2 regions of the Meiothermus sp. Pnk-1 genome follow, and region 1 is predicted to be linked to the other one. Evidence: riboswitches for the same ligand, from Rfam matches in the RefSeq annotation. Region 1 holds a riboswitch; the other holds the start of a gene.
What was found. A riboswitch is a leader RNA that binds a small molecule or an ion and turns the genes downstream of it on or off. The one in region 1 is predicted to bind cobalamin.
Positions count from the first base shown of each region.

Region 2: linked by a shared signal. The riboswitch ahead of cobO (cob(I)yrinic acid a,c-diamide adenosyltransferase) and the one ahead of DNA98_RS16315 (ABC transporter substrate-binding protein) in region 1 are both predicted to bind cobalamin.

Region 1 is NZ_QKOB01000019.1:20,215-34,271, reverse strand. Features, by position in the region: gene DNA98_RS16350 (ABC transporter ATP-binding protein) at 1-318, opposite strand, end outside; gene DNA98_RS16345 (nitroreductase) at 400-1,005, opposite strand; gene DNA98_RS16340 (peptide ABC transporter substrate-binding protein) at 1,109-2,974, opposite strand; gene DNA98_RS16335 (DUF5522 domain-containing protein) at 3,097-3,312, opposite strand; gene DNA98_RS16330 (hypothetical protein) at 3,312-3,665, opposite strand; gene DNA98_RS16325 (ABC transporter ATP-binding protein) at 3,658-4,509, opposite strand; gene DNA98_RS16320 (iron ABC transporter permease) at 4,502-5,551, opposite strand; gene DNA98_RS16315 (ABC transporter substrate-binding protein) at 5,548-6,423, opposite strand; cobalamin riboswitch at 6,542-6,733, opposite strand; tRNA gene DNA98_RS16310 (tRNA-Leu) at 6,851-6,937, shown strand; gene DNA98_RS16305 (Arc family DNA-binding protein) at 7,245-7,433, opposite strand; gene DNA98_RS16300 (SPFH domain-containing protein) at 7,457-8,341, opposite strand; gene DNA98_RS16295 (diguanylate cyclase) at 8,397-10,088, opposite strand; gene DNA98_RS16290 ([LysW]-lysine hydrolase) at 10,145-11,224, opposite strand; gene lysJ ([LysW]-aminoadipate semialdehyde transaminase LysJ) at 11,226-12,413, opposite strand; gene folK (2-amino-4-hydroxy-6-hydroxymethyldihydropteridine diphosphokinase) at 12,629-13,117, shown strand; gene DNA98_RS16275 (alpha/beta fold hydrolase) at 13,114-13,977, shown strand; gene DNA98_RS16270 (folylpolyglutamate synthase/dihydrofolate synthase family protein) at 13,980-14,057, opposite strand, start outside.
Region 2 is NZ_QKOB01000018.1:17,496-31,552, forward strand. Features, by position in the region: gene DNA98_RS15750 (AAA family ATPase) at 1-194, opposite strand, end outside; gene DNA98_RS18365 (hypothetical protein) at 179-304, opposite strand; gene DNA98_RS15755 (FAD-dependent oxidoreductase) at 341-1,246, opposite strand; gene DNA98_RS18235 (hypothetical protein) at 1,259-1,450, opposite strand; partial or broken gene DNA98_RS18240 (FAD-dependent oxidoreductase) at 1,479-1,664, opposite strand; gene DNA98_RS18370 (TetR/AcrR family transcriptional regulator) at 1,683-2,333, opposite strand; gene DNA98_RS15770 (ParA family protein) at 2,570-3,586, shown strand; gene DNA98_RS15775 (ParB/RepB/Spo0J family partition protein) at 3,604-4,461, shown strand; cobalamin riboswitch at 4,581-4,736, shown strand; gene cobO (cob(I)yrinic acid a,c-diamide adenosyltransferase) at 4,874-5,449, shown strand; gene DNA98_RS15785 (adenosylcobinamide amidohydrolase) at 5,462-6,088, shown strand; gene cbiB (adenosylcobinamide-phosphate synthase CbiB) at 6,085-6,987, shown strand; gene DNA98_RS15795 (histidinol-phosphate transaminase) at 6,984-7,979, shown strand; gene DNA98_RS15800 (cobyric acid synthase) at 7,972-9,399, shown strand; gene DNA98_RS15805 (histidine phosphatase family protein) at 9,396-9,947, shown strand; gene cobU (bifunctional adenosylcobinamide kinase/adenosylcobinamide-phosphate guanylyltransferase) at 9,940-10,518, shown strand; gene DNA98_RS15815 (class I SAM-dependent DNA methyltransferase) at 10,759-11,958, opposite strand; partial or broken gene DNA98_RS15820 (IS1634 family transposase) at 11,888-12,967, opposite strand; gene DNA98_RS15830 (hypothetical protein) at 13,148-13,567, shown strand; gene DNA98_RS15835 (hypothetical protein) at 13,804-14,057, opposite strand, start outside.

The sequences.
Region 1 (14,057 bases):
AACCCGGAGTTCGCCCGGCAAGCCGGTCTCCTGGGGGGTCACCCCGAGGTAAAGGCGCGCTTTGGGCTCTCGCGGGTCAAGGCCGAATAGCCGTACCGTCCCCTCATCCGGCCTCCGCAACCCCGCCATCAGGCTGATCGCGGTGCTCTTGCCCGCCCCATTGGGCCCCAAGAGCGCCAAGAGTTCGCCGGGATAGACTTCCAGGCTCACCCCCTCGAGCGCTTGGGTCTTACCAAAACGCTTAGAAACCCTATCCAAGCGGGCCACCGCGCGGCCCTCGAGGGCCGCTGTGTAGGAAGCAGTCAGGGCTTGGGTCATCGGTATCCTCCTGGTTCTCAGGATGCCGCCGATGACCTTTTTTGCTCAGTGGAGAGCGTCAGACCGTCAGGGTGACGCTTGTCACCCGAGCTTCCACTGCACCTTCTCGCGCCAGTCGCCGCGCTGGCCCTCGGGCCAGGGGATGGACGGGTAGCCGACCATCAGGAAGCCCAACAGCTTGTGCGGGGGCTCGAGGCCCACAAAGCGCGCGGTGTTCTCGTGGCGCACCGGCATCCCCGAGGCCCAAAAAGTCCCCAGACCCATACTCCGCGCCACCAACTGCATGTTCTGTACCGCGCAGGCTACCGCCGCCACCTCTTCCCACTCGGGAATTTTGGGGTTGGTACCCACGAGCACCCCCAGCGAGATCCACACCGGAACTTTCCAGACTCGCTCCCGCTGCTGCTCGTACTTGGCCACCTCGAAAGCCTCGGGCGGGGTGCCCAGGCGGTAAGACTCGGCGAACTTTTCCCCCAAAGCCCGGCGAGCCTCCCCGGCAAACACGGTGAAACGCCAGGGTTCGGTCTGGCCGTGGGTAGGAGCCCAGTTGGCGGCCTCGAGCATCCTCTCGAGGTGCTCTTTGGGCACCGGATGGGGAAGGTAGTAGATCTGCTTGATGCTGCGGCGGTTGCGGATGGTCTCGAGCACTGCCCGAGCCTCCGCGGGGATCGAAAGGAAGTCGCTCATTCAGGCAAACTTATCGCACTTCCTTCACGTTTAGTTGTGTCTGAAGTCATGATCGCCGAAAGAGGGGCGCATCAGCGCGCCCCTCACAGATCGCCACTTTTGCTCAGCGGCTAGCCGAGGGGATGGCTAGGGCATACTTGGCCTGATCGTAGACCTTCTGTGCTCCCCGCTGCTCCCAGCCGATCAGCCAAGGCTCCACGGTAGGCGATCCCGAGCTGGCGAAAGTCGAGGAAACCCAGTTCACCAGCCCTTTGCGGAAGACTCGCGGGTCGGCCTGAAAGTATAGAGGGATCATCGCCACCTCCTCGGCCCAAATGGCCTGCATCTGGGCAAATAGCGCTTTACGCTTGGCGGCATCGAACTCTACCACCGCTTGGGTCCGCAGTTTATCGTAGTCGGCGTTGCACCAACCGCCGAAGTTGGTGCCGCGGTAGCCGTTTTCCTTGGTGGGGACAAAAATCTGTTTGCCTTCATCGTCGCGGCAAGCCGAGCGCACCCCGTCGTCTTGTAACCCCATGCTGAAGGCAAAGTGCAAAAAGCCAGTCCAGGCCCCATCCTGAGCTCGAGCCCGATTGGGCCCCAGCACCACCGCTGAGGGGGCGTTATTGATCTTGACCGCGATACCCACCTGGCGCAGGTTATCTTGGATGAATTGCTGAATGCGCTCGCGCACAGCGTTTCCGGCGGTGGTCTGGTACTCGATTTCAAAGCGCACGGTTTTGCCGTCCACAGTGCGCTGCAAGATGCCGTCCGGCCCCGGCTTCCAGCCCAGTTCAGCCAGCAGGGCGCGGGCTTTGTCGGGGTTGTACTCGTATCGCCGTACGTTGGAACTGTACAGGGGGTTCTGGGGGAACACCCAGGTGTGAGCAACCGGTTGTAACCCTTCGAAGAAAGCCTTGCTGATTGCCTCGCGGTTGATGGCGTACATCAACGCCTGGCGGGTGCGCTTATCTGCTAGGCCCAAGTTTTTTACCTGCTCGAGGTTAGTGAACTGGTTGACCTCGATGTGCTCAAAGAAGGGGGTGGGCACGAACCACACCTCGAAACGGCCCTCGGCCCGGCGGGTGAGCTGAGGAGAACGCCCTTGATCGAAGCTCAGCGAGACCCCCGAGGAAGCGTCAATTCCTCCACCCAGAATCGCCACCAACAGGGAGTTGGTGTTCTGGATGATGCGGTAGATCACCTTCTGTACGTATTTGTCGGCCCCACCCGGAGGGGTGATGAAAAAGCGCGGGTTGCGCACCATCTCAATGGTATTGCCGGGGACCCAGCGCTTGAGTATGAAGGGCCCGGAGTAGACCATCTTGCCCGCGTTGAGCGCTTGTGGCGAGGCGTACTGGGTGAAGAAGTTGCGAAACACCTCGGCCTGCCCGGCAGCATCGCGGCCTTGGGCGGCTGCTTTGGCCTTCTCCCACTCCGCGCGCATGATGTGGGCCGGGGCATACCCGATGGGGCTTCCGTCGAGGTCATAGAAATAAGCGGGCTCGAAGGTAACGGTGAAGTTCCGCTTGTCCTTGACCTGCAAGCCCACCCGGTCCCAGTAGTCGGGCGAGGTGGTAGGCACCCCTTTGGTCTTGCCGAAGTCGTAGTACAGCGCCACGTCGTCGGTGGTGATGGGGGTTCCGTCGGACCAGACCGCGCCTTCGCGCAGGGTGAGGTCAATCTCGAGCCTCCGCTTGCCCCCCGGCAGGTTGCTGAAGCGCACCCGCTTGTTAGCCACGGTAGGGGCCTCGGTGACCAAGACCGGCATATTCTCCAGATCGCGGCTGGTCTGGATTAGGGGGGGAAGTAGGAAATTCTCGATCTCCAACTTGATGCTCTGGTTGCTGATGGCGTTCACAAAATCCCCTACCAGCACCCGAGGTTCCTGTGAGGTGCCCACCACTAAGCTGTTGTCCTGTGGCCCAGCTAAGGCCATGCTGACCAATGACCCTACCCCGACGAAAGCTCGTATAACCCGTTGCTTCATAAACTCCCTTCCTCCTCAAATTTATGCCAGTATATAGAGCATATCCATTTTGTCTACCCCCGCCGATTGCTCAAGAGTTGGCCCCGCCGACTCCATCCCGACGATCAGCCTCGGTACGGGTTCTATCCGCCCGCCCGGCGAGGGGCCGCCGGGTCTGGCGGCAATCCGGCCAGGCGGCGGCGGATCGCCTCGGCCTGCACCTCTTTGGGGTAGGGGCAGTGGCGGCACCTCGAGCCGCAACAGTACCCCCGGCGCAGGTGGTAGCGCTCGGTGAAGACGTACAGGCCGTTCTCGAGGTAGTAGTCGAGCCCTTCTTGCAGTTCGGTCTTCTTGGACATTATCGGCTTACCCAGGCGTACAAAGGGGTCTCGACGAATTCCGGCGGGCCGTCCAGGTAGATACGCAACCCCGGCAAGATCAAGGTTTGCCCGATTCGGTCGAACTCCCAGGGATCTGCGCAGAGCGAGTAAACCAGGGCCTCACTGGGGGGGATCCCGCCCCGGATCAGTTTGGGTCCTACCGCTCGATGTAGGCGTTGGCCATCCTCTGGGCCTAGGCGGGTGCAGATGGCGCTCATGTCCCGCAGCACAGCGATGAAACGGGCCAACCTGGGTCCATCCTGGGTTTCCAGGCGTCGGACCTCGCCCAAATCAAGCACCAGCATCTGTTCGGTGACTTTGAGGCTAGCCATGGTGTTCGACCCCTGGGTTACCTCCCAAGACCACTATCGGCTGGCCGTCCACGTGGCGAACCCGCACCATTGGGCCGTAGATTTGATTTAAGAGCTCCTGGGTGATGGCTTCTTTGGGATTGCCTTGGGCTGCGATATGGCCTTCCTGCAGAAAGGCTACTCGGTCGGCCTGAAGGGCCAGGTTGGGGTCGTGCATAACCGTAAGCACCCCGATTCCTTGCTGGCGCAGCCCGGAGAGCAAGCACAGGAATTCGGCCTGGTGATGGAGATCGAGGTGGGCCGTGGGCTCGTCCAGCAGCAGGTATTTGGGTTTTGCGGCGAGCGAGCGGGCCAGCATCACCCTAGCTCGCTCTCCTCCCGAAAGGGTCGAGAGCAAGCGGTCGCGGAACTCGAGCACCTGGGTCTGTCGCATGGCCCACTGCACCGCTTCCCAGTCGGCTCGGCCCTCTCGGCCTAGCAAGCCCAGGTGTGGGGTACGGCCCAGCCGCACCACCTCCTCTACGGTGAGCTCTTCAGGGTAGGGGCCACCCTGCGGCATAAAGGCTAGGGTCTGCCCGCGCCGCCAGCTAGAGATTTTTGTCAGGGGCTTTCCTTCGAGCACCACCCTTCCTCCTTGAGGGTTCAGCAGGCCGGCCATCACCCGCAGCAAGGTGCTCTTCCCGCCGCCGTTGGGGCCCAGGAGGGCCAGCCACTCAGCCCTACGCAGCTCGAGGCTCACCCCACGCAGCACCGGCCTACCTGAGTAAGCGAAGGTCACATTTTCGACTCCCAAGGAGGCTGGGCCTGGCGCTTCCTTCGGGAAAGGGGGAGCGGCGGGCGATGCGGGGCTTGTGGCCTCAGACATTTCGTCTTCCCCTCCACAGCAAATACAGGAAAAACGGCCCACCCAAGATCGTCGTCACCACTCCCACCGGGAGTTCAGCGGGGCGGGTTAGGACCCGAGCCAGCAGGTCCGAAAACACGAGCAGCGCCGCCCCTCCCAGCGCGGAAGCGGGGAGGAGCAGCCGGTAATCCCCACCCACCAGCCGCCGCAGGGCATGGGGCGCTATCAACCCCACAAAGCCGATGATCCCAGCGTAGGCTACCGAAGCCGCCGTGAGCAAGGTCGCCAGGCCGATCACCAGCAATTTGAGCCAAGGGAGGGGAAGCCCTAGGCTGCGGGCGGTCTCCTCGCCCAGGCTGAGCGCGTTGAGGGTGCGCCCTAAAATCCACAGAAACGGCAGGGAGAAAAGCAGGTACAAAGCCAGCGCCCGTACCCCTGTCCAACCCAGGAAACTGAGGTTGCCCAGGGTGTAGGCCATCACCGCGCGGGTGCGGTCGGCGTCCTTGAGCATCAGGTAGGTGGTGAGCCCGGTCAGCACCGCGCCTACCACCACCCCGGCCAGGATCAGTTCGTGGGTGCGCAAAGCCCCGCCGGAGAGCGCCAGGGTTAGGGCAACCGCCAGCACCGCTCCGAGAAAGGCGAAGAGGGTTACGTAGCTCGGCAGGGCGGCGAAGATCTGGCTGCTCGAGTAGGCGCTGCTCAGGCTTCCGCCTAGGCTCACCGCCAGCGTCACCCCAAAGGCCGCACCCGCAGCCGAGCCCATCAGGTAAGGATCGGCCAGAGGGTTTCTAAATAGCCCTTGGAAGGCTGCTCCAGCCAAGCCCAAGGCTGCTCCTACCCCCATCGCCCCCAGCACCCGGGGCAGCCGCAGGTCGGTCACGATGGGGTTGACCTCGGCCCCACTTAGGGCCCGCAGCACCTCGCGGGGAGAGACATACACCGCCCCCTGCCCCACCCCGAGCACCAGCGCCACCCCCAGCAGCCCCACCAGCCCGAGGAATACCAGTGCCCTCGAGGCATACCGCGCGGACAGGGGCTGGCGCCCGGGTTTGGCGTTGATCATCGCAGCTCCGGGTGCAAGCAGGCGATCAGCAGCTTCAGCCCCTCCGCCACCCGCGGCCCCGGCCTCGAGAGCAGGTTGTCCGCTTCGCCGGTGAAGCTGCATACCCGGTTGGTCTGGATCGCCCGTAGCCGGGACCAACCCGGTCGCTTGGCGAGATCGGCAGCCCCCGGATGGGTCAGCACGATCACCTCGGGGTTCTTCTGCACTACCAGCTCGGGGCTTATCCGAGGGAAATCCCCCAGTTCCTTGGGAATGATGTTTTGCCCCCTAGCCTTGGCGATCAGCGCCCCGATAAACGAGCCGGGGCCGACCGTGTAAGGGGTAGGGTCAATCTCGAAGTAGACGGTGGGGCGGTCCTTGGCCTTGGCCGCACGGGTTTCCTGGGCGTAGATCTGTTGCTGGATCTGCGCCACGAGGCGCTCAGCAGCGGAAGGTTGATTCAGGATCTCGCCCAGCAGCCGGGTGGTGCGGAAGATATCCTCATAAGACTCGGTCTTGATGGTAAAGGTGGGGATCCCTGCGCGCTCGAGCGGTTCCTGTAGCTTGCCGTATACGGAGATGAGCACCAAGTCCGGCTTGAGCGCCACGATCTTCTCTGGGCTGGGATCGTACAGCCCCCCTACCTTGGGTAGCCGCTTGACCGACTCTGGCCAGTCGGAAAAGGAATCGGTGGCCACCAGCCGCTCGCAGGCCCCCATCGCACACAGGGTCTCGGTGAGCGAGGGCAGCATGGTCACGATCTTTTTTGGTTCAGCCGGGAGGGTGACCTTCCGGCCTAAGTCATCGGTGAGGGTTTTGGGGTATTGGGCAAAGCCGATAGCCGAGAGCGAACAGCTAACCGCCAAGAGAAAAAACCAGCACAACTTTCTCATGCCTTACGCCTCCTTCCGCTCGGTTCGCGCGAGGGCATGAAAAACGCCCCTGGGAGTGGGGCGCGGATATGCGATCTTCCCCGAAACTCCCCCTTCTTGCGAGAGGTGCCTTTCTTATCGGGCGGAAAGGCTTCCTGGCAGGTATTCGGACTTCGGGCGGTAACGGGTGGCTCGCTTCGCTTACCACCAGCCCCAATGCACCGTCACCGTTGCGCGACAGTACCGGAATGGCAGGATTGTCCTGCTTCACCGGATTTCCCCACTTTAAGCCTGAGCTACGCGCCCAGACACCAGGAATTTACCGAGCTGTACCCGCCCTAGCGGGCTTAGCCCCACCGTACACCCTTTACCGCCCCTTGACAAGGATCAACTTGACAAGGCCCTCACTTCCTCCTACACTAGCCTTTGCGTCTATCTGGCGCTTTATGCCGGGGTGGTGGAACTGGTAGACACGCTATCTTGAGGGGGTAGTGCCCGCTAGGGCGTAGGGGTTCAAGTCCCCTCCCCGGCACCAAGAAGGCCGCAATCGCGGCCTGTATTTTTTGGCGAGGGTCGAATCTCCCTGGCAGCCCCTGGGCTCGAGCTACCCCTAATACCCTTTCATATGGCCCACAGACCCCGACCCTCAGCGTACGTCGAACGAAGGGGATCGGTCCCCCGGGTGTACGGAGCTTGCTCCGTCCCGATTTTTTCCCCCGCGTTTAGCGTCTGGCGTTTTGCGTATTGCGTATGGCGTAGGACGTATACCCCCACCCCTGCTCAGGAGGGGGTATTTAGCTTCCCCGACCCTCGGCCTGGGAAAGGGATATCACGGCGGAGATTCAAGGGTTTTCCTCCGAGGATTCACGCGGAGGGGCCGCTTTCCCAAAGCGGCCCGCTTTTTTGAGGGCCTCCTTGAGGACGAACTCGATCTGGGCGTTTACGCTACGAAATTCATCCGCGGCCCAGCGCTCGAGCGCGTCGTAGAGCGCCGGGTCAATGCGCAGGAGGAATTTCTTTTTCTCGGGCATACGCGTAGGGCAAGCTGCCCCCTTCAGTACAGGGTTCCGGTGTTCAATACCGGCTGCGCCTCAGACTCGGAGACCAAAGCCACCAGGAGGTTATTGACCATGGCCGCCTTGCGCTCCTCATCGAGCTCCACCACCCCCTCGGCGCGGAGCTGGTCGAGGGCCTGTTTGACCATTCCCACCGCGCCTTCTACGATCTTCTGTCGCGCGGCGATCACCGCCTGGGCCTGCTGACGGCGCAGCATGGCCGGGGCGATCTCGGGGGCATAGGCCAGGTGGGTGAGCCGAGCCTCCAGCACCTCTACCCCGGCGACCTCGAGCCGGGTTTGCAGCTCTTGCTGCAAGGCACGGGAGATGCCATCGGGGTCGCCCCGCAGGGATTCTTCGCCCTCGTGGGCGTCGTAGGGGTAACGGCTAGCGATAGCCCGGATGGCGGTTTCGGACTGGATCGCCACAAAGTTGCCGTAGTCCTCCACATCGAACATGGCCTTGAAGGTGTCTACCACCCGCCACACCACCACCGCCGCGATCTCGATGGGGTTGCCCTGGGCGTCGTTGACCTTGAGGCGCTCGGAGTTGAAGTTGCGCACCCTAAGCGAGAGGCGTTCCTTGGAGGCGAAGGGGTTGGCCCAGTGAAACCCGGCAAGGCGCACCGTGCCGGTGTAGCGGCCTAAGAACACCAGCACTCGAGATTCGTTGGGTTGCACCACGAAGAAGCCGCTAAAGCACAAGAAGGCCACAGGCCAGCTTCCCACCGCCCAGGCCAGCTTGCCCCACAAATAGCGCTGCTCGAGCGCAGCCCGGATGAAGTCGTAAAGGTTGAGCCCCCCCCAGACCAATAGGCCGATCACCAAAAGCACGGCTAAAAATCCGTTGAGGCGAAAAGCGCGGCGTTCACGAACAGCTCCCATCATATCCTCCTGTAATTAAAATGATATCACTTCGCGGGGCTGTCAAGGGTAGCCCTCAGGTATCGCTGAGGCTGTGGGGCTCTACCACGCGGATTTGATCGCGCCCGGCCTCCTTGGCTTGCAATAGCGCCCAGTCGGCTTGTAGCAGCCAGGCCTCGAGCACTGCCGGCGAGGACGGGACCCGCCCCCCGGTGATCCCGGCCGAGAGGGTAAAAGCCCAAGGGATAGGCTCTACCCGCACCGCCCGCAGCTCCTCCTGAATGCGCCGCAGGACCAGATGGGCGTCCTTGAGGCCCGCGCCGTAGAGGAGCAGGGCGAATTCCTCTCCTCCCCAGCGCACCGCCAGATCCTCCGAGCGCAGATGGCGGCGCAGCACGCCCGCCAAAGCTTGCAACACCCGGTCGCCGTTATCGTGGCCGTAATGGTCGTTGACCCGTTTGAAATGGTCGAGGTCGAGCATGGCCACGCTGATGGGTTTGCCGTTATGCCGGGCCAGGTTCATCAGCCTAGGGATGTGCCGCTCGAGCCCTCGGCGGTTTAGCAGCCCGGTGAGCGGATCGGTGATGGCCTGGGTGCGCCACTCGATCAGGGCCAAGGTCTGCCGCAGCCGTTGGACAAGAAGCGGGGTGAGGGCCTCGAGGTTATCGCGCTCCTCGAGCGGCTGGCTGAAGTATAGGGTAACTTGGACGTCTACCCGGCCTTCGCCGGGAAAGCTTTTGGTAGAGCCCAGCGAAAAGCTGTGGCGGTGGTCGGTTTTCTTCCCTACGCGCATCTTAAAGTCGCTGCGCAGCCCGATGCCTACCAGGGTGGGGAAGAACGGCTTCAAAGCGGCGAGCACCTCGGCCAGGATGTTCTGTGGGGAGAGGGTCTGATGGGTGGGGGCAATCCGGTATAGCTGTTCGAGGAGCTTGACCCAATTCCTGAGCTGGGTTTCGGCCTGTAGGCGGCGGTTGCGATCGGCCACTAGAAACCCCATAGCGCCCAGAAAAGCCAGGTAGCCGCTCAGGATGAGGGCCGGGACCGGGCTAGACCCGAAGTTTGGCGGGAGATCTGGCCAGAGCATCCGCCAGCTCACCAAAAGCCCCGCCATTCCCAGCGCCGCTAGCCATAGCCCCAGCGGGCGCGGGCGGGCCTCGAGGTATCCGCCCAGGGCCATAAAGGTATACCCGAGCACGAAATTAAAGTGCACGAAACTCAGTTCTGCACCTAACCAGGCGACCAGGTAAGCGGATAGGGCGGCGATCAAGAGCCCGATAATCCATAGCAACCGTCCTTCGGGGGTGCTTCCTTGTAGGGCGGCATCGGTGTGAAACATCGTCAGGACGAGCAGGCTCAGGATGATGGGGGTATAGCCCAGCAGGACCTTGGGGTCGGGGTTGAGCAAGCTCAGCCCGGCCATCATGGCGACCAAGGGAAGGTGGAACCACAGGCTCAGCCGGGGGAAGCGCCGCCCAGGCAGGCGGAGTAAGGTATAAGTCCAGGCCAGAAACCCCGCCAGGGCAGCCCCGTCCGCCCAGGAAGAGATCGGGCTTTGCCCGCTCCAATGCCCATACGCCCGGCCTGCCTCTGCAGCGGCGAACAGCGCATGCCCCAGTGCGGCCCCGCGCCAGTTCTGCCCCGCCCGCCCCAACAAGATCGCCCCCACCAGGGCAGCTAAGGCGGGGGTTACGAGCCGCACCACCGATCGGGTGGGCTCGAGGAAGCTTCCCAGCAGGATCAGCGCCAGGGTCAGGGTTAGCCAGGGCACGAGTCGATTCTATGGGCCAGCTAAAAACGAAACTTAAACTGCCGACCCGGCGTAGGCTAGGGGGTAGGGCGGGCTTGGCCCACCAGGGCCTCGAGCGCCGTGCGCAAAACTGCGATCCCCTTGAGAAACTCGGGGATCTCTACGTGTTCGATCGGGGTGTGATCCAAGACCGAGTCACCGGGGCCGTAGGCCACCATGGGGACCGTCCAGTGGGGGGCCAACACGTTCATGTCGCAGGTCCCGGTTTTGTACTTGAAGACCGGGGTTCCCCCCTGCGCGCGGATCCCCACCCGCATGGCCCGGGTGAGGGGGGTATCCTTGGGGCCCACGTAGGGCACCTCGCGTCCGGAGAAATCGAGGTCGATGGTGGGGGGGGCGTAGGCCGTCAGATGGCGGATGGCTTCTTCGGGGTGGAGCCGGGGTGGGAGCCGGAGGTCGAAGAGCATCTCGGCCTTCTGCTTGAGTTCGGCAGGTTGAATGCGGAAGTCGCGCAGGGTGTACTGCACTTGATCAAAAGCCCGTGCCCCCACGTTCATGGCCTCTGCCCAAGCCTTGATGCTGGTGAAGTAGCTGATGAGTTCTTCGGCGGCGTTAGCCTCCTGGTGGGCGGAGTGGAAGTGGTCTTTCTCTCGCCGGGCCCGCACCAGCAGGCGGCCTTTGTATCCCAGGGTGATCCCCTGCCAGCCGGAGGGCTCCCCGATGATTACATAATCCGGCTTGAGCTTGTCGGCCACGTAACGGGCCCCTTTGGAGCTGGGGGCTTCCTCCTCGGTGGCGCCGACGAGGTGAAAGGTGGCGGCCTCGAGCGCGCTTTTCGGCAGCCCCGCCACCGCCAGCACAAATGCCACAAAGGGCCCTTTGGCGTCCACCGCTCCTCGCCCGAAGAGCTTCTCTCCCTCCAGGCGTACCGGCACCACCCCGGCTACGGTGTCGATGTGCCCCAAAAGCACCACCTGTAAGGGGCCATGGCCCCGTACCCCGCGGGCGTTGTCGGCTTCGTCTACCCAGGCTTTCATCCCCAGCCGTTCCATCTCCGCCGCTAGGTACTCGGCGACCTCGCGCTCGGCGCCGGAGGGGCTGGGGATCTCCAGGGCGCGGCGCAAGAATTCGACCGGTTCGAGGTGAGGGGCTGTCATCTCAGTCTTTGGGGTTCCAGCGCAACACCGCCCGTACGGCCTCCACCACCCGCTCGAGGTCCTCCTTGCTGATGACCAAAGGCGGTAGGAAGCGGATCACGGTAGGTCCGGCAGCCAGGGTGAGGACTCGGTGCTCGCGCTCGAGACGGGTGATGTAGGGGGCGGACTTCTCTTTGAGCTCGAGGCCGACCATGAGCCCCAACCCCCGCACCTCGCGCACCTTGGGCGAGCCGATCTGGCGCAGCTCCTCCATGAACCAAGGGCCCAGTTCGGCGGCCCGTTCCCACAGCCGGGTACTCTCGAGGTAGCCGATGGCCGCTACCCCCGCCGCCATCGCCAGCGGGTTTCCTCCGAAGGTTCCGCCGTGCCCGCCCTTGGGCATGGCGTTGGCGATGCTATCGGTCATCACCGCTGCCCCGATGGGTACCCCGCCCCCTAGGGCCTTGGCCATGGTCACAATGTCCGGCACCACCCCGAAGTGCTCGAACCCCCAGCGCTTCCCGGTGCGCCCCATCCCGGTCTGGATCTCGTCGAGGATCAGCAGCGCTCCCCGCTCCTGGGTAACCTGGCGGGCCGCCTGCAAAAACTCAGGGGTCGCCGGACGCACCCCACCTTCGCCCTGGACGGGCTCGAGGAGGACCGCTGCGGTGTTTGTGTCCACCGCCTCGCGCAGGGCCTCGAGGTTGTTGTAGGGGACGAAGACCACCTCGTGGCCGTAGGGCCCAAAGGGCTCGCGGTACTTGGGTTCGTAGGTGAGGGCCACCGAGCCCAAAGTGCGTCCCGAGAAGCCCCGCATGGCCGCTACGAACTTGCGTTTTCCGGTGGCCATCATGGCGAATTTGAGCGCCGCTTCGTTGGCCTCGGTGCCGGAGTTGCAAGGGAAGACCCGGCGGAGTTCTTTAGGCAGGATGCCGGTAAGGGCGGCGTAGAACTCGGCCCGCCGATCGTTGGGGAGGGTTTGGGGCAGCACCATCAGGGTCTCGGCTTGCTTTTTCACCGCCTCGACCACGGCGGGGTTGGAATGCCCCAGGTTGGCTACCCCATAGCCGCCCACGCAGTCGATGTATTCGTTTCCCTCCGAGTCCCAGACGTGGGCTCCTTTGCCCCGCACGATCACCACGTCGTGCTTGTTGTACACCCCGGAATCGTGCTGCTTTTCGACCTCGAGCCAATTGGTGATGGTTTGCATGGTTCCTCTCCTCGCTCCGCTCGGCGAAAATACGCCTTCATTCTACTGCCGAAAAAAACCGGCCTGCTCGTGGAACAGGCCGGGGAGGTGTAGCGCGTGGCTAACCCGATCCCCGGTGTCTAGGTTTACGCGAGCGCGGCAGCATTGTGCCAAGCCTACGGGGCGGGCGGCGCCCTTGTCAACCCTGGCGGGAATACGCGTTTAGTCTGTTAAGGGTGAAGGCGTATATTGCCTTGGGATCCAACCTGGGCGACCGGGCCGGGTACTTGCTGCTGGCGCTCTCCCGCCTCTCACACCTCCCGCGAACCCGGCTGTCGCGCCTCTCGCAGGTCTACCAGACCGATCCGGTGGGGCCGCCGGGGCAGGGGCCCTACCTGAACATGGTGGCCGAGGTCGAGGCTGGCCTCGAGCCGCAAGCCCTGCTGCAAGCCCTCCTGGAGATCGAAAAATCCTTGGGGCGGGAGCGCACTGCGCGTTGGGGGCCCCGCACCCTCGATCTAGACCTGCTCCTGTACGGTCAGGAGGTGATAGAGACCCCAGGGCTTATCCTGCCCCACCCCCGGCTGCATGAACGGGCCTTCGTGCTGGCCCCGCTATGTGACCTGATCCCCGAGGCCCGGCATCCGAGCTTGGGGATGACCTACCGAGAGTGGCTCGAGCGGGTAGACTCAAAAGGGGTGCGGGTCTGGGAGAAACCCCTATGAACACACAGTTTGATGTGCCCGAAAGCCTCCGGCGCTATCGCCGGGAAGTCCCCGCGGGCGGCTTGCGCTTTCACCTTTACGACGCTGGGCGCGGCCCCGTTTTCGTCCTGCTCCACGGCTTGGCCGACGAAGCCGACTCCTGGCGGCGGGTGATCCCGGCATTGGCCCAGACCCACCGGGTCATTGCCCCCGATCTTCCAGGCTTCGGTCGTACGGAGCGCCCCCGGCGGGCCTACACGCCCGGTTTTTTCGTGCGGGCGGTGGCGGCGTTGCTGGAGGGGCTTGGCTTGGAGGGGGTGGCCTTGGTGGGGAACTCCTTGGGGGCGGAGATCGCAGCCCGGCTGGCGCTCGAGCGCCCCCGGCTTGTGAACCGATTGGTTCTGGTGGACGGCCCCAGCTTGGGCGGTGGGGTCTCGCCCGCCTTGTTGCGGATGCTGGTGCCCGGCCTGGGCGAGCGCTACTATACCCGCCTGCGGGCCTCTCAGGACGAGGCCTACGCCACCTTGCGGCCCTACTACGCCGACCTCGAGGCCCTACCCCCGGAGGAGCGAGCTTTCCTGCGCCAGCGGGTGTGGGCCCGGGTCTGGAGCGACGGCCAGCGGCGGGCATTTTTCTCCACCCTCCGCCAGGCGGCTTTGGCCGGCCTGACCGAAGGCGCGAGGTTCCGCGAGGCCTTAAAGCGCTTGCGGATACCCACGCTGATCGTCTGGGGCGAGCAGGATTACATCGTGCCGGTCACCGCGGGACAGGCCCTGGCGGCGCTCATCCCCGACGCTAAGCTCCGGGTTATCCCCGCCTGCGGGCATCTGCCGCAGCAGGAAAGGCCGGAGGAGTTGGTGCGCTTGTTGCTGGGCGACTAATCCTACTGCCAGCGCTCCTCCGGCTCGAGCCCCTGCAATCTTCGCTTGATCTCCCCGATCAGGTATAGGCTCCCTGCCAC
Region 2 (14,057 bases), on a different contig from region 1:
CCTAGCACCGGGTGGGGGACCAGCCCCTCCCCGCCGATCTCGTTGGAGGTGTCGACCACCACCACCTTGGGGCCGAGGTCCGCGGCCAGCTGGCGCACCACGTCGCGCAGGAAGGTGGTCTTGCCCACCCCCGGCGGGCCGATCACCAACACCCCGTCGGCCCGGCGCACGAAGGGCATCACCGCATCGGCCACCCCCTCCACCACCCGCGGGTCAGCCCGGCCAGGGTGCGGTAGCGGTCGCGGATGGCGCTGATGCGGTGCAGGGTGCCGCGAACCGAAGCGCGGCTCGAACCCGCCTGCATCTTAAAGGTGCCCCCGAATGAATTCGGGGGAGGACGTCACGTACTCGAGCGGGTCCCGACCCTTCGGCTCTCGGCGGCTTGCGCGGCCAGCTGCGCGGCCTGGCGGGCGCTGGCGAAGCTAGCATCGGCCAGGAAGCCCTCCGGCCCTACCCAGTCTCCGGCCAAGAAGAGGTTTTCTAGTCCCGCTACCCGTACGCCGGGCCGACCTGAAAAGCCCCCCGTTCGGGCGGTGGGTAGAGCCCCTATCGCTGCGATGCTGGGCAGGTACTGCCGTTTGAGCGTCACCCCGCGCCAGCCCGGCTGGGCCGCATCCAAGAGGCTTTCGAGCTCTTCTTCGTCGGCTTTAGGATCGCCCGGGCTGCGCGGGTCCAGCGGTTTGAAGGCGTAAACCAGCGCCCCACCTGGCGGCGCGACCCTGGAGAATAGCGACTGCACGCTCATGAATAGCGGACGGGTGAGGTCTTGCACGACCGCGTGCAGGGAGTTGGGAAGGCGCTCGAGGGCCAGCGCCAGCGAGGCCGCCCGGGCGGGTAGCAGGGCGTCTGTGACCGCACGGAGCTCCGGCAGACCGCTTTCCTCCATCAGCTCAGCCGCTTCTTTAGGGCTGGTGGCGAGGATGATCGCGCCGACCCCCACCCGGACACCGCTTCGCAGCCGGATACCCTCCACCCGGTCTTTGCGGTGCTCGATAGCCTCCACGCGGGTACCGGTCATCACCGTGGCCCCAGCCGCTACGGCTTTTTGCCGCAGCCCGTTGACCAGGCTCTGCCAGCCGCCATCGATATACACCACTGGGTGTTTCAGCAAGCGTTGCAGCTTGTCGATCAACACCTCGGCGCTGACCAGATCCAAGGCCGCAGTGTAGACCAGGGGAATAGCCTGCGAAGCCAAAAACTGCCGCACTCGAGGGCGTTTGGCGCTGCGGTCGATCCACTCCCGCACGCTCTCGGTCCGTCAGCGGTGGGCCTCGAGCCTAGGGAGCGAGCCCAACACCCTGAGCAGCTCGAGCTTGTCGGCGAGGCTGAGTAGTGGGCTGCTCAGCAAGGATAAGGGGTCTGCCGGCAGAGGGTGCAGCCGACCCTGGTCCAGCACGAAAATCCCCTGGGGCCTGTCCCCGCTGTACGCCACCCCCAGCTCCCGGAGCACCCGCGAGGCGGCCCCCCCCGGTGTAAAGGGCGTGGATACCCCGGTTGAAAAGGTATCCCCCGCTGTCCGTTGAGGCCGACCGGCCCCCGAGTTCGGAGGCTTTCTCGAACAGGGCGACCCTGGCTCCGGCTCGGGCGAGATAGACAGCCGCCGTCAGGCCCGCTATGCCTCCGCCTACCACCGCTACGTCGGTTTGGGTAAGGTGTGCTTCCATCGCTCCTCCTTCCCTGCGCTAGGTGAGCGCGGCGATCAGAACCCGCTTGAGGTGAGCCCGCCGGGCGGCCAAGAACTCGGGGCTGCGCACCTCCAGGCCCAGCGGGGTACCTAGCGTCTGGCGATAGACCAGGTGGGCGTAGCACAGCCCGATCACGCTCATCACCATCTGGCGTGGATCCTCCCCTACCGCCTTCCCCGGCAGCACGCTTTCGACGGCCCGGAGGGCCCGTGCAATGGCCTCTTGGTGAGCCTGCACCTCGCCGATCAGGGTGTTGCCCTGTAGCTCTGACCACTGGATCAGGCGGAAGAAGTCGGGGTTCTCCTCGGCGAATTCCAGGCACGAATCCACCAGGGCCGCGATACGTTCACTCACCCCGGAAACCTCGGCCAGACGGGCCAGGGCGCGCGGTACGACCTCCATCGCGGCGCGGCTATACGCCTCTAGGACGGCTTTCCAAAGCCCCTCCTTGGAACCGAAAAAGTAGCTCGGGGTACCCCGGGAGACCCCGGCGGCGCTGGCGATCTGCGCCATGGTGGTCGCCTCATACCCCTGCCGGGCGAAGAGCCTGGAGGCGGCTTGCAGGATCGCTTCCCGGGTGCGATCGGCGTCCCTGGAGCGCGCTGTGGCCTGGCCACCTTGTTCGGGTTTTACTTGCTGAACGTTCATTTAGTAAATAGCATAGGGCGGCGAGAGCCTCAAGTCAACTCCCCTGACGCCGCTTGCCCTTAGCAACCGAAGTCGGGTAGCTGCGCCCTCTGGGTGCGCAACGCGCTCCATGACCTTTGAAAGCCCGCGGGTGGCCTGCCCGGAGCACCGCCCCAACCCCTGTAGCTTGCGGGAGTTCGGCACAAACTTTCGATGCCGCGCTTGATTTTGCGCCGAACCCCAAGTAGCATCGGCGTATGCCACAAAAACTCGTTCCCCTGACCGAGTACGCCGCGCAACAAGGCATCCCCGAGAGCACCCTGCGCTGGCAGATCAAGCAAGGCCAGCGGGAAGCAGTGCGTCATGGTCGCTACTGGTACATTCCAGTGGAGGTGGAAAAGCGCAGCCAAACCACCCAGGTCTTCACCCTCTTTACCCATGCCGGGGGCGCGGGCAAAACCAGCTTAGCCCGCGACTTGGGCTTTGCCCTCTCCACCCGTGGCTACCGGGTGTTGCTCATTGACGCCGATCCCCAAGCCAACCTCACCGCCTGGTTGGGGGTGGATCCCACCTCGGTAAGCAACCAGGAGACCCTGCTGACGGTGGTGGAAAACGACCAGCTTCTGCCCGCACCGCGCACCGGCTTGATCGGCGGCCTCGAGCTGATCCCCGCCAACATGAACCTGGCCCTGGCGGAGGTGATCATCCCCTCTAAAACCCTGGGGATGCTCCCCCTGCGAACTACCCTGCACGATATGGAGTGGTTCACCCACTATGACTACATCCTGATCGATTCCCCGCCCTCCCTGGGTCCCCTGGCCGGCATGGCTGCCTTGGCCAGCCACGGCCTGATCGTTCCGGTGGAGACCAGCGCCAAGGGAATGCAGGCTTTGCGAGGGGTCGTCGAAATCGCCAGGGATTACGTGAAGAGGCTGGCCTCGGTTCGCTTCCTCTCTCCCAAGACCCAGTTTGTCCGCATGTTGGTGCCCACCAAGTACGATCCCCGCACCAACCAGGACCGCCAGGCCCAGCAACTCCTGGAGGAGGCAGCCCGGATCGCCCCGGTCTCCCCTCCCCTCTCCTACCGTCCCGCGCCGTACAAGGAGGCCATGGATCAGTGCCTACCCATCCAGGCGGTAGGGGACCAAAAACTCTTGGAGGAGATGGAGGCGGTTTGTGCTGCTTTCGTTCGCCAGACCCAGCCTGAGGAGATGCTTCTTTCGCCGCAAAGCGGGGAGACGTCTCCTTCGCCGCGCAGCGGGGGGGTGGCCTGATGGGAACCATGGACAGGATGTTCCAGCAAGCCCAGGGCTTGCTGGAAACCCCGCTTTCCGTAGAGAGCACCCTGCCCCTTAGCGCCCTCTCCCCCACTCCCCAGCCCCGCCGCCGTTTCGAGGGGCTGGAGGAGCTGGCGGCCTCCATCAAGGAACAGGGAGTTCTCCAGCCGCTCTTGGTGCGCCCAACCAAAGACGGGTACGCCATCATCGCCGGAGAGCGCCGCTACCGAGCGGCCCAGATGGTGGGGCTCAGCGAGGTGCCGGTGGTGATCCTGGAGGTGGATGAGGCCACGGCGAGCAAGGTGGCCCTCGTCGAGAACCTGCAACGGGAAGACCTCAACCCCTATGAGGAAACCCTGGGCATTCTCTCCCTGCTCGAAATGCGCCTGAACAAGGGTAGGGAAGAGGTGATAGGGCTGCTGCATCGGATGCGGAATGAGGCTAAAGGGAGAGTTACCCATAACGTTATGGGTAACTCGGAAGCCCGGGTGGTCGAGGAGACTTTCCAGGCGCTAGGCCGCCTTACCTGGGAGAGCTTCGTGCAAAATCGCCTCCCGTTGTTAAACCTGCCCGGGGACCTACGGGAGGCGCTCGAGGAGGGGAGCATTTCCTACACCGCTGCCCTAGAGCTTAAGAAGCTCAGGGAGGAGGCAAAGCGGAAGGAACTGCTGGAGGAAGCCAAGAGCGGGCTTTCCCTGAGGGACCTCAAGGCTCGGGTACGGGAGGCCCTGAAGCGGGGGGCCTCCCCGGGGTCTTGGCACAAGGAGGTAGCGGCCAGACTCGCCAGGCTGGACCTCGAGGCCCTCCCCCTCGAGCGACGGAAGGAGCTTGAACGTCACCTCGAGGCCATCCGCCGGCTCTTGCAGGGATAAGCGATGGATAGCGGCTAGCGCAGGCGATAGGTGGGGTGGGTCGCCCGCAGAGACAGCCTGGGGCTTGTCAAGGGGATGCCGGCGATGTAGTGTGGCCCCTGAGCCCGTTAGGGCAGGATAACCCGGCCCAAAGCCCTGGTGCTGCGGCGCGTAGTTGCAGCTTAAAGTGGGGAAACCGGTGAAGCAGCGGGCTGCGTATTCCGGTACTGTCGCGCAACGGTGAGGGCGGGTCGCCGCCTCGAGTCCGAATACCTGCCAGGGCGTCTCCCAACCCGATCTGGGAGCACCTCTCGCCTGAAGGGGGAGCACTCGGGGAACTGCCGCTTTGGATGCCCCTGCTCCCGCAGGGGCACCGTTCATGCCCTGGCCTTGGCGCGAGGGTGGGCCTGGGGCCTCGAGCGAGGACGGATCAATGGGGCAGGCGTGCGAAACGGTCAAGACCGAAAAACCCTACCGCAAGCCCACCGGGGAGCGGCGGGGCCTGGTGGTCGTGTACACCGGCGACGGCAAGGGCAAGACCACCGCTGCGCTGGGGTTGGTGCTGCGGGCGGTGGGGCGCGGGTACGCCGCGCGCGTCTTCCAGTTCATGAAGCACGCCGGGGCGGCCTTCGGCGAGCACCGGGCGCTCGCCCGGCTGGGGGTGGAGATCGAGGGGCTGGGGGACGGCTTTAGCTGGACCTCGAAGGACCTCGAGCGCTCGGCGGCCCTGGCCTACGCGGGCTGGCAGCGGGCCAGGGAGGCCATGCTGGGGGGAGGGTACTTCTTGGTGGTGCTCGACGAGATCACCTACCCCATCCGCTACGGCTGGATCCCGCTCGAGGAGGTCCTGGAGGCGCTGCGCCGGCGGCCTAAAAACCTCACAGTAGTCCTCACCGGGCGGGGCGCTCCGGAGCCCCTGATCGCGCTCGCCGACACGGTGAGCGAGGTCAGGAAGCTCAAGCACGCCTTCGACGCCGGGGTTCCGGCCCAGCGGGGGATCGAGCACTAGGGGGGGGCGGATATGTGGCCGAAAACGACCCTGCGTCCTAAGGCCCTGATCGTGGACCTGGGCGCCCTGCGGCGGGTGCTCTCGAGCGCTCCCTTCCGGGGCGGCCTCAGCTACAGCCGCTACCTGGTGAACCGCAGCGTACCCAGAGACTTCTGCCCTAAGGACGTGGAGGCCTCGGTCCGGGCCGAGCTGGAAGGGCTGGGCCTTCCCCCTGGGGCCTGTGTGGCCCACCTGACCGCGGTGGACGTGGCCGCCCACGCCTACGCCGAGGCGGAAGAGCAGGGGGTGCGGGTCCAGGTCTGGCTCACCGCGGGGCTGGGCAACCTCGCCGCGCCGGGGCTTTCCCCCCTGGCCCCGGCCCTTCCGGGGACCATCAACGTGCTGGCGGTGCTCCACGCCGACCTGCGCGAGGCGGCCCTGGTGGAGGCGGTGCAGATCGTGAGCGAGGTCAAGGCCCGCAGCCTGCGGGGGCGCAGCACGCGGGAGGGCCACCCTGCCACCGGCACCAGCACCGACACCGTGAGCGTGGCCCTGCTGGTGGGGCCCCGGCAGAACTATTGCGGGGCGGTGACCCCGGCGGGGCGGGCTTTGGGGCGGGCGGTGGACAGGGCCCTGTCGGCGGCTTTGGAGGGTGCGTGAGCGTGCTGTTGGCGATGCTGCTGGACTGGCGCTTCGGCGAACCGCCCGCCGGGCTGCACCCCGTGGTCTGGATGGGCCACTACCTGCGCTGGGCGGGGCGGGGGCTCCCGGGGCAACCTCCCCGTGCGGCCTTCGTCCTGGGGGCTTTGGGGTGGCTGCTGGGGGCCTCCTTGGTGGTCCTGGCCTACGGGGGCCTCGAGCGCCTGATCGCCCCGCTGCCCTTTTGGGCCGGGGCCCTTCTGGGCGCCCTGCTGCTCAAGCCGCTCTTCGCCTTCCGCATGCTGCTGGAGGAGGTCCGGCGCGTCGAGGAGGCCCTGGGGGAGGGCCTGGAGGCGGGGCGGCGGCGCTTGAGCCGCATCGTGAGCCGGGACACCCGGGGGCTCGACGAGGCCGAGGTGCGCGAGGGGGCGCTGGAGTCGCTGAGCGAGAACCTCTCGGATTCGCTGGTGGCCCCCCTGTTCTGGTTCGCCTTGTTGGGCCTGCCGGGGGCGGCGCTCTACCGCTTCGCCAACACCGCCGACGCCATGTGGGGTTACCGGGGTGCGTGGGAGTGGGCGGGCAAGTTCGCGGCCCGCGCCGACGACCTGCTGAGCTGGCTGCCCGCCCGCCTCACCGCCCTGATCTTGTGGTTATGCCGCCCTGCCTTTAGCCTGGCGGCCCTGCGGGAGCAGGCCCGCCAGACCCCCTCGCCCAACGCCGGCTGGCCCATGGCGGCCTTGGCGCTAGGGCTGGGGGTGCGGCTGGGCAAGCCCGGCGTGTACCTGCTCAACCCCAGGGGCCGCCGCCCCACGGCGGAGGATTTCGGCGCAGGCCTGGCCTGGGTGGCTCGAGCCGGCTGGATTGGGGTAGGGGCCACAGCGCTGCTCGAGCTGGGGCGTAACCTGGGAGGGATACCGTGATCGACGACGTGCTCCGGCCCATCCACGGCGGCCCCGACGGCGGCCCCGAGCCCCGCTACGACTTCTCCACCAACGCCAACGCCCTGGGCCCCGACCCCTTTGCCCTGGAGGCCATCCGCGCCGCCGACCCCAGCCGCTACCCCGACCCGCTCTACACCCGCCTGCACGCCGAGCTGGCTGCCCATCACGGGGTAGGGGAGGGACAGGTGGCGGTGGGCTCGGGGAGCAGCGAGCTGATCCACCGCCTGGTCCGTTGGCGCTGGCTCAGGGGCCCCATGCTCATCCTGCCCCCCACCTTCTCCGAGTACGCCCGCGCGGCCCAGCCCGCCGAGCTGCCGCTGTTGCAGGCCCAAAGCCCGCGGGAGTTCCTCGAGCTCTTGCCCCGGGCCACCCTGGCCTTCCTGTGCGTGCCCAACAACCCCACCGGGGAGGTCTACTCCTTCCTCGAGGAGGCCGCCCGCCGGGCTGAGCGGGGGAAGGTGGCCTTGGTGCTGGACCTGGCCTATCACGCCCTCACCCAGGACCCGCCCCCGCTGCCCGAGGGGACCTGGCGGCTGTACAGCCCCAACAAGGCCCACGGCCTGACCGGGGTGCGGGCGGCCTACCTGCTGGCTCCCCACGACCTTGCCCACTTCCGCAACCTCGCGCCCTCCTGGGTGCTCTCGGTGCACGGCGAGGCCTTCTTGCGGGCGGCGATACAGCCGGCCTCGCAGGGCTGGCTCGAGGCCACCCGCCAGACTCTGTGGCGCTGGCGGGCTGAGCTGGCCGAGGGTTTGCGGGCGCTGGGCCTGGAGGTGCGCGAGGGGGCGGCCAACTTCCTCATGGTGCGGGTGGGGCAGGCCACCGCTGTGGCGCGGGCCCTGCGCCTGCGGGGCGTGCGGGTGCGCGACTGCACTTCCTTCGGGCTGCCCGAGTGGCTCAGGCTCTCCGCCCAGGCCCCCGAGGCCCGGCAGGCGCTGCTCGAAGGCTTGCGGGAGGTGCTCGATGGCTAAGGCCCTCATGGTCCAAGGCTGCACCAGCGGGGCGGGCAAGAGCTTTTTGGTCACCGCTTTGTGCCGCGCTTATGCCCGAAGGGGCCTCAGGGTCGCGCCCTTCAAGGCCCAGAACATGAGCAACCACGCCCGGGTGGTAAAGGGGGGCGAGATGGGCAGCGCCCAGTACTTCCAGGCCCTGGCCGCGCGGGTGGAGCCGGAAGTGCGCATGAACCCCGTGCTCGTCAAGCCGGAGGCCGACACTAAAAGCCAGGTGGTGCTGTTGGGTCGGCCCGACCCGGCCCTCTCGAGGCTCTCCTGGACCGAGCGCAAGGAAAGGCTGTGGCCGGTGGTGCGCGAGGCCCTGCACTCGCTGCTTCGGGACTTCGACCTGGTCGTCCTCGAGGGGGCGGGCAGCCCGGCGGAGATCAACCTCAAGCCGGACCTCGTGAACATGCGGGTGGCCCAGGAGGCCGGGGCGCGGGTCCTGCTGGTGGCCGACATCGACCGGGGCGGCGCCTTTGCCCACCTCTACGGGACCTATGCCCTGCTGGAGCCCGAGGAGCGGGCTTTGCTGGCCGGGTTCGTGCTCAACAAGTTCCGGGGCGACCCGAGCCTGCTCCCTCCCGGGCCCCAGCGGCTGTTCGAGCTCACCGGGGTGAGGACCCTGGGGGTGCTGCCCTTCTGGAGCGGTCACGGCCTGCCCGAGGAGGACGGGGTGTTCGACGCGAGGCCACGGGGCGAGGGCTTCACGGTGGCGGTGCTGGCCTACCCCCGCGCCTCCAACCTCGACGAGTTCGAGCCCCTGAAGCACCTCGAGGGGGTGCGGCTGTTGTGGGTCAAAAGCGCGCGGGAACTGACCGGGGACGACAGAGCACGCTCCGCGCACCGGGGGGCCGATCTCTTGGTGCTGCCGGGCTCCAAGCACACCCGAGCCGACCTCGAGTGGCTGCGCGCAGAGGGCTTGGAGGAGGCCATCCAGGCCCACCACCGCGCGGGCTGCCCGATCCTGGGCATCTGCGGCGGCCTGCAGATGCTGGGCCGAGCCCTGCACGATCCGGAGGGCCTGGAGGGCGGGGGCTCGGTGCGGGGGCTGGGGCTTTTTCCCTACGAGACGGTGTGGGTGCGGGAGAAGGTCCAGCGCCACACCACCCTGCGCCTTCCCCGCCTCGAGGGCTTCTGGTCGGGGCTGTCGGGCCTCGAGGTCGAAGGTTACGAGCTCCGGCACGGGCGGACGGGTGAGGGCGGCCTGGTCTATACCCAGGGCAACCTGCTGGCCGTCTACCTTCACGGCCTGTTCGAGAATAGGAGCGTGCAGGAGCGCCTTTTCGGAGGTCGAGCCCCTAGGCTCGAGGAGGTCTTCGAGCGCCTGGCCGACTTCCTCGAGGCCCACCTGGAGCCCGGCGTGTTGGATAGGCTGGTTTCGGAGGGGGGCCTATGAGCGTGGAAATCTGGCTGGTGCGCCACGGCGAGACCCTCTGGAACGCCGAGGGCCGGCTCACCGGCTGGAGCGACGTGGCCCTGAGCGCGCGGGGCGAGGCCCAGGCCAGGGCCCTGTTCCCCCTGCTCGCCGCCGAGCCCTTCGACAGCGTGGTATCCTCGGACCTCTCCCGGGCCGTCCAGACCGCCCGGCTGGCCTATGGCGAGCCCGGGCGGCGGCTTTGGGCGCTGCGCGAGCTGGACTTCGGCCGGCTCGAGGGCCGGAAGTGGGCCGAGCTGGCCGAATCCTATAAGGCCGCCCTGCTCGCTTTCGAGGGGTTTGAGGCCCCAGGAGGCGAGTCCACGGCGGAGCTACGCTCGAGGGTGTACGGCTTCCTCGCGGGGCTTCCCCCGGGGCGGCACCTGGCCTTCACCCATGGTGGCGTGTTACGGTTGGTGCTGCGGGATTTCGACCGGGACCGCTTCCTGCCGCCCTGTGCGGTGGTGAGGCTCGATTGGACGGGGCGTAGGGTGCGGTTTGTGCGGGGCGAGGAGGGTTCGGATGGTTGACGGAGTCCCCGCGCCAGCGGTTGACGAAGTCCCCGCACCAGCGGAGGCTAGGCTCATCCTGGTCACGGGCGGGGCGCGCTCGGGCAAGAGCGCCTTCGCCCAGGAAGAGGCCCAGAGGCTGGGCGGCGATGGGGTGAGCTTCATCGCCACCGCCCAGGCCCTCGATGCGGAGATGAACGAGCGCATCGCGGCGCACCGAGCCCAGCGCCCGCGGGAGTGGCAGACCCTCGAGGAGCCCTTGAACGTGAGCGCTGCCCTACGCCAGGCCCGCCACGAGGTGGTGCTCTTGGACTGCCTCGCCTTGTGGGTCTCCAACCTGCTCTTGCGCCAGCCGGACCCGGTGGAGAGGCTAGAAGCCCTCATCCCCCACCTCGAGGCGCTGCTGGAGGCCTGGCGGGACACGGGTAAGCGCCTCTTGGTAGTGACCAACGAGGTGGGCCTGGGCATCGTCCCCGAGAACCCTTTGGCCCGGCGCTACCGCGACCTCTTGGGCTTTGCCAACGCCCGCCTAGCCCGCGAGGCCGGCGCGGTGTACCTGATGGTCGCGGGCCTTCCCCTGAGGCTGAAATAACGCCCCCCCGTTCTGCGTTGCGCCACGGCGTGGGGTTAATACCCTTTCCTGCTGTATCCTTCGGCTATGACCGCAGCCGATAACTCCGGCGGAGGGTCAAGAGGGCTTCCGCTTCCCGGCCATCTACCACGCCCAGCGGGGCCTCACCGCCAAGATCGCCCTGAACTCTCCCTGCCGGGTGCAGGAGACCGTGCGGGGCTACAACCAGAAAGGCCCCGGGGCCCTGAAGGACCGGCGGTATCAGGTTCTCCGTCCCCGGCACCGACGGGCCGATGCCGAGGTCCGCGGAGGGTGAGGCTTCTGGCTTACGACGAGCACCGCCGCCGGTGTACCGGCGGCGGAAGCGGCCCTTGGCGGTGGGGGCGCACCGGTACCGCTTTGTGGAGCCTCATGCCCTTTTTTGAAGAGCTTGTCCGGCAGGGCTACCATGCAGTCCACCAGGTCGGCCTCGATGAGGTTCTTGCGGATCTCGCCCTCGCCGGACTGGTTGGAGGACATCGAGCCGTTGGCCAGCACGAAGCCGGCCACGCCGGTGGGGGCGAGGTGATGGACGATGTGCTGCACCCAGGCGAAGTTGGCGTTGCCCACCGGCGGCACGCCGTACTTCCAGCGCGGGTCCTCGCGCAGCCGCTCGCCGCCCCAGTCGCTGACATTGAAGGGCGGATTGGCCAGGATGAAGTCGGCCTTGAGGTCGGGGAAGCGGTCGTTGTGGAAGGTGTCGCCGTGCGCGATCTGGCCGTCGATGCCGCGGATGGCCAGGTTCATCTTGGCCAGCCGCCAGGTGGTGTAGTTCGACTCCTGGCCGTAGATCGAGATGTCGGCCTTTGCCCTGCCGCCGTTGCCGTTCCCGCTGGCGTGCGCGCGGATGAACTCCACCGACTGCACGAACATGCCCGACGAGCCGCAGCAGGGGTCGTAGACCCGCCCGCGGTAGGGCTCGAGCATCTCCACCAGCAGCTTGACCACGCAGCGCGGGGTGTAGAACTCGCCGCCCTTCTTGCCCTCGGCGCTGGCGAACTGCGAGAGGAAGTACTCGTAGACCCGGCCGAGCACGTCCTTGGCGCGGGCCTCCGCGTCGCCCACCCGGATGTTGCTAATGAGGTCGATGAGCTGGCCCAGGCGCTGCTTGTCGAGGGCGGGGCGGGCGTAGTCCTTGGGCAGCACGCCCCGGAGCGCGGGGTTGTCCCGCTCGATGGCGGCCATGGCCCCGTCCACCAGTTGACCAATCGTGGGCTGGCGGGCGTTCTTCTGCAGGTTCGACCAGCGGGCTTCGGGCGGGAGCCAGAAGACGTTCGCCGCGCGGTACTCGTCGGGGTCCTCGGGGTTGGCGCCTTGCGCGATTTCGGCCTCGAGCTTCGCTTGCTGCTCCTCGAAGGCGTCGGAGATGTACTTGAGGAAGATCAATCCGAGGACGACGTGCTTGTACTCGGCGGCGTCCATGCTCCCCCTTGCGCGGCCGGCCTACCCGCTCCCATTGGCGTTCCTCCTGTACCCCCAGGTAGACCAGCCGGTGCAGGGGCAGCCGGGTGTCGGCCTCACAGGCAAAGGTTCGAGCCGTCAGCCGGGCCCGCTCCTGGCTCTCCACCAACAGCCAGCGCTGCCGCACACCCCCGTACTCGCTCTCCACCTCCAGCCCCCGGTAGCCGGGCAGCAGGGGCCTCCAGGCCTCCTGGGACAACTCCTTGTGTAGCAGGGCCCGGGCCTCCTTGAGGGTGGCCGGCGCCCGCATGACCCAGGAGAACCCCTGCAGGGCCCCCAGGTTCTCCTGGCTGTAGCTGGCTCCGTCCAGCACCACCCCCTCCCCCAGTTCCAGGCTCTGGCGGTAGCGGGCCAGCAGGGGAACCAAAGCCTCCTGATCCGACGGGTTCCCATCCCCAGGAGCATAGAGCAGGGGAATCCCCCCGGTATCGGCGCAGATCAGGTTCATCCCCCACTGCCGCAGGTCAGGGCGGTGATCGCGGGAATAGCCGTGGGTGAGGCGGATGGCCAGGGCTTCATCCCCCGCATCGGCCGTCTGGCCTTCTTCCCCGCTCCCGTACACCCCGTGGACATGGAAGCTGGTGGTGTCCACGTGCAAAGCCCGCACGGGAAAGGGGAAGGCCTTTCGGGCCGCCTGGGCAATCCCCAGGGGCTACCTTGAAGACCTCCGTGACCCCGGCCTCCGACCCATGCGGTCGTCGTTGAGGAACTCGGGGGTGACTCCCGGTCCTAAAAGAAGTTCGGTGGGTTTTCCTTGGAAAAAGTGGCTGAACAGGTAGAGGGGGGAGGTGACGAAGCCCAGGGCATTCAGCACCGCCGCCTTCAGGGCCATGCCAGTGGAGACCTTTTCGCCCGGCCTTGGGCCCACGAACTGGTCTACGGTCTGTACCAGTTCTATCTGATCCAGGATACTGGCCACCAGGCTCAGGTGGCCCAGGTCGTACACCTGGAGCGCAGGTGTGCTTTCCATCCCAAAATCCTAAGGCCAGGGGGGAGGGGTGCGGAATGTCGGTTCCAGTACTTCATGTGGGTCCGCCTGGTGGTGCTTGAGGGCAGGGTCTTGGTGCTCAACCTATCCCCGCACCATGAGGTGGTGGTGCGGCTTCTGGGGGTGGAGCGATATTACCTGCTCACCTGAAAGAGGTGCGGAATGTGGGTGGAGGGAAGGGCGGGGCCTTTCCCCTTCCAGGTCCCCTGGGAGGCGCGAGGACCCCTGGTCCTGGAGGTGGAGGGGGAGGGGGGAAAGCGGGCCTACCTCCTCTCCGTGGACCCCACGAAGCCCCTCCTCAGCCTCCGCTTCCAGCCGCCCAGGGCCGCCTGGGGGGAGGAGGTGGAGGTGTCTTTGGAGGCCCTCTTCCCCGCCGAGGAGGCCTTCCTCCTCCTCCCCGGCGGGCGGGCTTTGCCCCTGGCCAAAGAAGGCGGGGCCTTCCGGGGACGCTTCCGCCTGGAGGAGGCCTGGGCGGGGCAGGCGGTGGACCTGGGGCCCGTCCTCGGGCTTCCCCTCCCCGCCTTCGCCCGCCAGGGGGAGAGGCGGGTGGAGGCGCAGGCGAGGCTCCTGGTGGCCCGCTAGCGGCGGGCCGGCCCTCCGGTCTGTCCCTGGACACATTCCGTGTAGGAACAACGTCCGGGACGGGCTCGAGACCGCCGACCGCGTAAAACGAAAGATAAGGCCCCTCCGGCGAGGGGCTAGGGTGAAGGCCTTGGGCGGCGGGGGGCTCGAAGCAGTCCGTCTTTGCCCGCGCCTCTTTCTGTTTCGGTCTTCAAGCCCCTGAGCAGGGCATTGCGACCTGAGGGCGCTGTAAGGTGTCATGATCCACCTCCCTTCGCCGCTGGCAGGCTTTCCGTGCGGAGCATGATCAAGTCCTGGTCAAGGCCGTGTCGCAGCACATCGAGCCGCCCGGAGACCGCAACCAGGTGATCTGCGGATATTGGGCTGAGACGGAACGGGAATAGGGTCGGGGAATCGAGGACCGTTCTCAGAGCGGTCGAACTGCCCCGATAAGCGTGCAAGAAGGCCTCGGCCAACCAAGCGATGACCTCCACCTGAGCGATGGCGGGTG